2 regions of the Variovorax monticola genome follow, and region 2 is predicted to be linked to the other one. Evidence: riboswitches for the same ligand, from Rfam matches in the RefSeq annotation. Region 2 holds a riboswitch; the other holds the start of a gene.
What was found. Region 2 has a riboswitch for S-adenosylhomocysteine ahead of metH (methionine synthase). Riboswitches for the same ligand answer to the same signal wherever they lie in the genome.
Positions count from the first base shown of each region.

Region 1: it holds a riboswitch for S-adenosylhomocysteine, as region 2 does, so the genes downstream of both, ahcY (adenosylhomocysteinase) here and metH (methionine synthase) in region 2, are expected to answer to the same signal.

Region 1 covers NZ_JBPJZP010000008.1:112,262-116,927, forward strand. Annotated here, with positions in the region: gene ACSFA5_RS27180 (GntR family transcriptional regulator) at 1-56, shown strand, start outside; gene ACSFA5_RS27185 (alpha/beta fold hydrolase) at 65-991, opposite strand; gene phaP (TIGR01841 family phasin) at 1,006-1,494, opposite strand; gene ACSFA5_RS27195 (hypothetical protein) at 1,642-2,283, opposite strand; S-adenosyl-L-homocysteine riboswitch at 2,401-2,469, shown strand; gene ahcY (adenosylhomocysteinase) at 2,545-3,984, shown strand; gene ACSFA5_RS27205 (TlyA family RNA methyltransferase) at 4,056-4,666, shown strand, end outside.
Region 2 covers NZ_JBPJZP010000007.1:31,795-36,460, reverse strand. Annotated here, with positions in the region: gene metH (methionine synthase) at 1-2,210, opposite strand, end outside; S-adenosyl-L-homocysteine riboswitch at 2,290-2,365, opposite strand; gene ACSFA5_RS24250 (esterase/lipase family protein) at 2,502-3,509, shown strand; gene ACSFA5_RS24245 (lipase secretion chaperone) at 3,520-4,434, shown strand; gene ACSFA5_RS24240 (PACE efflux transporter) at 4,447-4,666, opposite strand, start outside.

The DNA.
Region 1 (4,666 bases), on a different contig from region 2:
TGCGCGAGCACCTGCGAAGCCTGCAGGACGACGTGAGGCGCGCCCTGACGGAGTGACGTTCGCGTCAGGCGTCCAGGTGCCGCGCCGTGTGCGCGGCAATCGCCTCGACGATCTGCGGCCACATCTCGATCGGCAGCGCATGGCCCATGCGCGCAATGCGCAGCAGCGTTGCGCCGGGAATCGCATCGGCCACGTCGACGCCGCAGGCCACCGGCACCAGCGGATCGGCCTCGCCGTGGATCACCAGGGTGGGCACGTCCACCCCGGCCAGCGCGGGCTTGCGGTTGCCCGATGCCAGGATGGCCGCGAACTGGCGCGCCACGCCGGGCGGGTTGAGTCCGCGCAGGAACACGAGCTGTGCCCGCTCGGTGTCGCGGGCCTCGTCGAGCGGAAAGTCCGCTGTCCCCCGCAGCACGCGCCACACCTTGGCGTGGTGCGGCAAATAGGCCTCGAAGGTGGTCGGCGAGGGCGAGAACAGCACCGCCATCGCCTCGGGCGTGGGTGGCGGCAGGGCCGGATTGCCGGTGGTCGACATGATGCTGGTGAACGACAGCATCCGGTGCGCATGGTGAATGCACAGCTCCTGCCCGATGGCGCCGCCCATGGAGGCGCCCACGACGTGGGCGCGCGCGATGCCCAGCGCGTCGAGCAACCCGACGCAGTCGCCGGCCATGTCGCGCAGGGTGTAGGGCACCTGCAGCGGCCGGCCGGCCATGGCCTGGTGCATCAGCAGCTGGATGTCGGGGACGCCGAGCTCGGTCAGGTAGCTCGAGTGGCCGATGTCGCGGTTGTCGAAGCGGATCACGCGATGGCCGCCGGCTTCGGCGAGCAGGGCGCAAAAATCGTCGTCCCACGCCACCATCTGGGCGCCGAGGCCCATGACCAGCAGCAGCGGCGGGGCGGCCGGGTCGCCGAAGCTGTCCCAGGCGAGCTCGATGCCGTTGACGCGCGTGCGCCGCTCGATGGGCTGCGGGGCGGCTGCTGCGGGCATGAGGCGGGTCCGGCTTACTTGCGCTGCAGCAGCTGGGTCACTTCGTCCACGTTGGACTGGATGCGCTGGCGCACCACGTCGAACGCGTCGGCCTGCGACTTGGCGGCCAGGTTGGCCAGCTCCTTGATGTCGTCGACGGCGCGCTGAAACGACTGGCGGCCGAGTTCGTCGAGCTTGGCGAGGTTGGCCTTGGGGTCCTTGCCCGGCATTTCCTTGGCGGCGGCCTGCCACTCGGTGATGGCGCTCTTGATCATCTCGGTCTGCCGCTGCACCACCGTCTGCAGGCCCTGGTAGGACTTTTCGTTCGCCTGCATCAGCGCCTGCAGGTCTTTGCGGCCGCTGTCGAGCAGCTTGCCCGCGCCGCCGGTCAGGTTGAGTTCCTGCAGGCGATCGGTCATGCCCTTGAGATTCTTCAGCGGGTTGAGCATGTCGGCAGCGCTGGGCGCGGCCGTGCTGCTGCTGGCAGTGGTCTTGTTGGCGGCGGCTTTCTTGGCAGTGGCCATGGTGCGGAATCTCCTGTGCGGGTGAACGGGTGAGTGGCAAGGACCGGCCGGACGGCGAAAGTCCCTTGCCACGATACGCCGCACCGGCGCGGCCGAGGCCACCGCAGCCACACAAATGCCTGCGGGATTTCCCTTGGATTGCCCGGCCTACATCGGCGGCGCGAAGCCGTCGCGCCCGGCCGTGACGCGCAGCGCCGTGGGCGTGCCGTTCTTGTCCTGCGCATTCACCATGACCTTGGCGCCGGGCACGAGCAGTGCGTCGGTGCCGGGGCGGAAGGTGACCACCGGTGCGTCCGGCGGCACGATGACGGTCTTCTCGCCGCCCTTGTAGGTCAGGCGCAGTTGCTGCCCGCCGCGCACCGACTTCGGCGCCGCGGCCAGGTCGGCGACGGTGGCGTTGGTCATGGTGCTGTCGGGCAGCAGGTCCCAGGGCCTGTGGCCTTCGCCCGTGCCGCGCGCGGCCTCGGGGAACACCACCACTTCAATGGCCTTCTGCGTGCCGTCGGCCTGCGGCATGGCGGCGGTGCCGATGAAGCTGCCGCGCTTGATGTCGGACAGCTTGATGCGGTAGACCTCCGACACCGGCATGTCGGCCGGGCGCGCAAGGCTGACGACCTCGCCGCCGCGGTCCTGCACCACGAGGGTCTTGGCGTCGACGCGCACGATGGTGCCGCGGATGCGCACCGGGTCTGCGTTCTGCGCGGCGGCAAGCACCGGCGCACCTGCCGTGGCGACGAGCGCGGCCGTGGCCAGCAGGGCCGAGGAAATTCTGGATTGCGTGAGCGACATGAGCAGGGCTTCCGTGGTTGGGTGCGCGCCAATGTACGCCTGTGCGGCAGAACGCGCTTTCCGTGATGTGGGATACCCGAGCGATTGGCGGGCCGGGGCGCCGCGTCTACAATCCGCCGTTCCGAGGAGCGTTGCAGCGCCGTCAGGCGTGAGGCTCGGACCACATCGCAACCACGCTCATCCGCTGTTCTCGCGGTGAGTCATTTTTCTGTCAGACCCCTCGAGCGCAGTGGCATCTTTCAAACCAGTTTTGGAGTTCTCATGAGCGCTGTTCTCAAGCCCGCCCCCGTTTTCACCGCCGACCAGGCGATTGCCGACCTGTCTCTCGCCGCCTGGGGCCGCAAGGAAATCCGCATCGCGGAAACCGAAATGCCCGGCCTGATGGCCATCCGCCAGGAGTTCGCCAAGGGCCAGGCGCTCAAGGGCGCGCGCATCACGGGCTCGATCCACATGACCATTCAAACGGCCGTGCTGATCGAGACGCTGCAAGCCCTGGGCGCCGAAGTGCGCTGGGCCTCGTGCAACATCTTCTCGACGCAGGACCATGCCGCCGCCGCCATTGCCGCCGCCGGCACGCCGGTGTTCGCGATCAAGGGCGAGTCGCTGACCGACTACTGGGACTACACGCACGCCATCTTCGACTTCGGCCCCAAGGGTTCGAAGGGCGAAGGCCCGAACATGATCCTGGACGACGGCGGCGACGCCACGCTGCTGATGCACCTGGGCCAGCGCGCCGAGAAGGACCTGGGCGTGCTCGACAACCCGACCAGCGAAGAAGAACGCATCCTCTACGCCGCCATCAAGGCCAAGCTGGCCGTGGACAGCACCTGGTACACCCGCAAGGCCGCCGAGATCATCGGCGTGACCGAAGAGACCACCACCGGCGTGCACCGCCTGAACGAAATGTCCGCCAAGGGCACGCTGCAGTTCCGCGCCATCAACGTGAACGACTCGGTCACCAAGAGCAAGTTCGACAACCTGTACGGCTGCCGCGAATCGCTGGTGGACGGCATCAAGCGCGCGACCGACGTGATGATCGCCGGCAAGGTGGCTTGCGTGGCCGGTTACGGCGACGTGGGCAAGGGCTCGGCCCAGGCCCTGCGCGCACTGAGCGCCCAGGTGTGGGTCACCGAAATCGACCCGATCAACGCCCTGCAGGCCGCCATGGAAGGCTACAAGGTCGTGACGATGGAATACGCCGCCGACAAGGCCGACATCTTCGTGACGACCACCGGCAACAAGGACGTCATCACGCACGACACCATGGCCGCCATGAAGGACCAGGCCATCGTCTGCAACATCGGCCACTTCGACAACGAGATCGACGTCGCGTCGATCGAGAAGTACGAGTGGGAAGAAATCAAGCCCCAGGTCGACCACATCACCTTCCCGGACGGCAAGAAGATCATCCTGCTGGCCAAGGGCCGCCTGGTGAACCTGGGCTGTGGCACGGGCCACCCGAGCTTCGTGATGTCGTCGTCGTTCGCCAACCAGACCATCGCCCAGATCGAGCTGTTCACCAAGCCCGAAGCCTACGAGGCCGGCAAGGTCTACGTGCTGCCCAAGCACCTGGACGAAAAGGTGGCGCGCCTGCACCTGAAGAAGGTCGGCGCCATGCTGACCGAGCTGACCGACTCGCAGGCCGCCTACATCGGCGTGAGCAAGAACGGCCCGTACAAGCCAGACACGTACCGGTACTGATCGCACGATGAAAAACCTTCGTGCTTCGCACTGCGGTGCGAGCTTGCTTGGGGCGGCCCGGCGCTTCGCTCATGCGCGCTGATCAACTGTTGGTAGAGCGCGGCATGGCCGCGTCACGTTCGCAGGCCGTGCGGCTCATTGCCGGCGGCATGCGCTGGCGCGACGCGGGCACGAGCGACGCATGGCGCCCGGTCGTCAAGAACAAGGACGAAGTGCCCGAATCGGCCGAGCTCGAGCTGGCCGATGCGGCCGAGGCCCGGTACGTGTCGCGCGGCGGGCTCAAGCTCGAAGGCGCGCTGGCGGTGAGCGGTGTCGATCCGGCCGGCAAGCTGTGCCTGGACGTCGGCCAGTCGACCGGCGGCTTCACCGATTGCCTGCTGCAGCGCGGCGCTGCGAAGGTGGTCGGCGTGGACGTCGGCCATGGGCAACTGCATGCGAAGTTGCGCGAGGACGAGCGCGTGGTGGCCATCGAAGGCGTCAATGCGCGTGCGCTGTCGGCGGACGACCTGCGGGAAGAGCAGGAAGAGGGTGACGAGAGCGTCGAGGCCGAGGCGAGCGAGTCGAGTGAAGCCTCCGCCGACCTGCGCTTCGACCTGATCGTGGGCGACCTGTCGTTCATTTCGCTCACGCTGGTGCTGCCGGCCGTGGTCGAGTTCCTGGCCGACGACGGCCAGTTGCTGAT
Region 2 (4,666 bases):
AGGCCGCTCGCCTTGGGCGCGACGAAGTCGGCCAGGCACCGGCTCGGGCGCATCACGCCGTCGATGGCCTGCTTCTCGGTCTGCTGGCGCATGCCGTACCAGGTGAGCGCGACTTCGCTGCGCGTCTCGTCGGTGTAGATCTCGATGTCGTCGTCGTTCACCGTGTTGGCCGGCCAAAAGCCGACGATGCCGGCCGCGCTGAGCCAGCGGCCCTCGATCAGGCGCTTGAGCATGCGCTGGCCGTCGGCGTACACGCGCACGGCCTCGGTGCCGACCACCTCGTCCTTCAGGATGGCGGGGAACGGGCCGGCCAGGTCCCAGGTCTGGAAGAACGGGCCCCAGTCGATGTACTTGGCGAGCTCGGTCAGGTCGTAGTTCTTGAACACGCGCCGCCCGATGAACTTGGGAACCGGCGGCGTGTAGTTCGACCAGTCGATGGGCGTCTTGTTGGCGCGCACCTTGGCCAGCGGCCACATCGGCACCTGCTTCTTGTTGGCGTGCTGGGTGCGCACCTTGTCGTAGTCGGCGTTGATCTCGGCGATGTACGCCGCGGCCTGGTCGGAGAGCAGGCTCTGCGCCACGCTCACGCTGCGCGAGGCATCGGGCACGTAGACCACCGGGCCTTCGTAGTGCGGCGCGATCTTCACGGCCGTGTGCACCCGGCTGGTGGTGGCGCCGCCGATCATGAGCGGAATCTTCTTGATGCGGAAATGGTCGTCGCGCTGCATCTCGCCGGCCACGAACTGCATTTCTTCGAGGCTGGGCGTGATCAGGCCCGACAGGCCCACGATGTCCGCGCCCTCGACCTTGGCACGCGCCAGGATCTCGTGGCACGGGACCATCACGCCCATGTTCACCACCTCGAAGTTGTTGCACTGGAGCACGACGGTGACGATGTTCTTGCCGATGTCGTGCACGTCGCCCTTGACGGTGGCGATGATGATCTTGCCCTTGGTGCGCACGTCGCGGCCCGCCGCTTCGTCGCGCAGCTTTTCTTCCTCGATGTAGGGCAGCAGGTGGGCCACGGCCGACTTCATGACGCGCGCCGACTTCACCACCTGCGGCAGGAACATCTTGCCGGCGCCGAACAGGTCGCCCACGATGTTCATGCCGTCCATCAGCGGCCCTTCGATCACGTGCAGCGGACGGCCGCCCTTGGCCAAAATCTGCTGGTAGGCCTCTTCGGTGTCTTGCACGATGAAGTCGGTGATGCCGTGCACCATGGCGTGCGACAGGCGCTGGTTGACGTGCACGAAGTTCTCGGGCGTGCCGCGCCATTCGAGGCGCTTGCTTTCGTCCTTGGCGCCGCTCTTGGCGGTTTCGGCAACTTCGACGAGGCGCTCTCCGGCATCGGGGCGGCGGTTGAGCACCACGTCTTCCACGCGCTCGCGCAGCGTGGGTTCCAGGTCGTCGTACACGCCGACCATGCCGGCATTGACGATGCCCATGTCCATGCCCGCCTGGATGGCGTGGTACAGGAACACGGTGTGGATGGCCTCGCGCATCGGGTCGTTGCCGCGGAAGCTGAAGCTCACGTTGCTCACGCCGCCCGACACCTTGGCGCCCGGCAGGTTCTGCTTGATCCAGCGCACCGCGTTGATGAAGTCGACCGCGTAGTTGTCGTGCTCCTCGATGCCGGTGGCAATGGCGAAGATGTTGGGGTCGAAGATGATGTCTTCCGGCGGAAAGCCCACCTCGTCGACCAGGATGCGGTAGGCCCGCTCGCAGATCTCGACCTTGCGCGCGTAGGTGTCGGCCTGGCCCTTCTCGTCGAAGGCCATGACCACCGCGGCGGCGCCGTAGCGGCGCACCAGCTTGGCCTCGTGCTTGAACTTGTCCACGCCCTCCTTCATGGAGATGGAGTTGACGATGCCCTTGCCCTGGATGCAGCGCAGGCCCGCCTCGATGACGTCCCACTTGGAGCTGTCGACCATCACCGGCACGCGCGCGATGTCGGGCTCGCTGGCAATCAGGTTCAGGAAGCGAACCATCGCGGCCTTGCTGTCGAGCATGGCCTCGTCCATGTTGATGTCGATGACCTGGGCGCCGTTCTCGACCTGCTGGCGCGCGACAGCCAGGGCCTCTTCGAACTGGCCGTTCAGGATCATCCGCGCGAAGGCCTTGGAGCCGGTGACGTTGGTGCGCTCGCCGATGTTGACGAACAGCGTGCCCTGGCCGATGGCGACCGGCTCGAGGCCGGACAGCTTCATGGGCGGGGGCGCCAGGGGCGCGGAATCGGGGGTAGCTGGAGCGGAAATCTGGGACATGGCCTCACCTGCGGAAGAGTCGAACAGGCGAGCGTCGTTGTCGCCCCAAGCCTGACGGTCGGCCTGCGAGGCCCACCGCTGCAACGCTCCTTGGGAAGGGGCGCATTTTAGGGCGATTCGAATCGGGCCGGGGAAAACCCCAGTTTCAATATTCGCGCACGCACACAGAATCCGGCCGATCGTTTTCGAACGGTCGTTCTTTTTTGTAAAGCAACGCAAAGGGAGAGAGCCAAAATGGCCAGAAACAACCATGCATCGCTGCGACCTGCAGCCAACCCCGTGCACGCCATCGCCATCTGCTGCGGCCTTGCCGCCGCGGCGGCAACGACGCTCACGGCCCACGCGGCGTCCGATGAAGCCAAGACCAGGTACCCGATCGTGCTGGTCCACGGCCTGCTCGGCTTCGACAACGTGCTGGGCATCGACTACTTCTACGACATTCCACGCACGCTGCAGGAGGCCGGCGCCAAGGTGCAGGCCTCGGTGCTGTCGGGCGCCAACACCTCGGAGGTGCGCGGCGAGCAGTTGCTGTATCAACTGAAGCTGCTGCGCCTGTTGTCGAGGAACCCGGCGCAGAAGTTCAACCTGATCGGGCATTCGCAAGGCGCGCCCACGGCGCGCTACGTCGCCGCCGTGGCGCCGGACCTCGTCGCGTCGGTCACGTCGGTGAGCGGCGTGAACGGCGGATCGAAGGTCGCGGACGCACTGGCCCGGCTGCGCGAAGGCGGGCTGTTCCAACGGATCGCGCTGAACGTGGTCAACCACTGGAACCGGGCGATAGGCATCCTGTCGGGCAGGAACCCGAACGACTTTCCGGAAGCGCCGCTGAACGCCCTGGCGTCGCTGACCACGGCCGGCGGCGCGGCCTTCGACAGAAAGTACCCGCAGGGGCGGCCGCCCGCGGGCTCGTCCTGCGACGTGACCAGCGGCGCGGCATCGGTCAACGGCGTGCGCTACTACTCGTGGGCCGGCGCGTCGACCGGCTTCAACGTGTTCGACCTGAGCGACCTCCCGCTGCAGGCCGTCGGCAACCTGGTCTTCCTGAGCGAGCCCAACGACGGCATGCTCGCCACCTGCACCACGCGGCTGGGCACGCACCTGGGCGACTATCGCCAGAACCACCTGGACGCGATCAACCAGGTGCTGGGCAATACCTATGGCAGCAGGTTTCCGTCTTTTGAGAAGAAGGTGCCGCAGCTGTTCAAGGACCATGCGATGCGGCTGAAAAGCGCCGGGCTCTGAGGACCCTCGCATGCACAAGCGCTGGATATTCACGAGCGCGGGCTGCGCGGGGCTGATCGCCTTCGGCTGCTGGTGGGCGACGGGCCCCGAGGCGGTCGAGGCATCCCCGGGCGGCATCGAAACCGCGCAGGGCGTGGGAACCTCGGCGGTGCCCGAGACCGTCGCGCCCGCCGCGCCGGATGCGCTGTTGACCAGCGCGCTGATTTCAGTCTTCGACCAGGTCCTTTTCGAAGCGCAGGCCCCCGACAAGGCCGCGTTGATGGCCAAGGCCCCCGCACTGCTGGCCAAGTACCTGCGCGAAGACTGGCGCGTGCGCGCCCTGGGCCTGCTGGAGCGCTACGTGGACATGCAGGAGGCCCTGCAAGCCACGCCGCCGCCGCAACCGGGCGACCCGGCGTACCTGCGACGCACCCTGCGGGCCCAGGACGCGCTGCGCCGCCGGTATTTCAGGCCCGAGGAAATCGAAGGCCTGTTCGGCGAGCAGATGCGCCAGGACAACTTCATGGTCGACAAGATGGAGGCGCTGGCCAACCCCGCCCTCACGCCCGGGCAGCGCGCCACCGCGATTGCGCAGAGCGAACAGGCCTGGCTGTCGACGGAGCAACGCGAGGCGCGCAAGGAGGCCGTGGTCCACGTCGGCGTGATGGCGCAGACCGAGGCGCTCGACGCACGCGGCGCCAGCCCCCAGGAGCGCTTTGCCGTGCGCAGCGAGGCCTATGGCCACGAGGTGGCGCGCGGGCTGGCTGCGCTCGACCAGGAAAATCAGGAATGGAACGCCCGCCTGGAACGCTATGCAGGCGCGTCCGAGGCCGAGCAGGCTCAGCTGGGCGCGACGCTGTTCACCGACACCGAGCGCCTGCGCCTGAGCGGAGCCCTGGCCATGCGCGCTGCCGGGCAGCGAAAGCCGGTCGACGATAGCAGCTAAGTAAGCGCAGGCTTACGCTGGTTGCGCCTCGCCCATGGCCGAGGCCGGCAGGCCGAACACCCGGTCGAAAGCCCAGTTGAAGACGAAGGTATAGACCAGGAAGAACACCACCAGGCCCAGGTCCATCACCAGCGCCTGCCAGAGCGACACGCCCAGGCCCCAGGCGAACATCGGCACCAGGAAGGCGATCAGCCCGCCCTCGAAGCCGATGGCATGGGCAATGCGGCGGCGC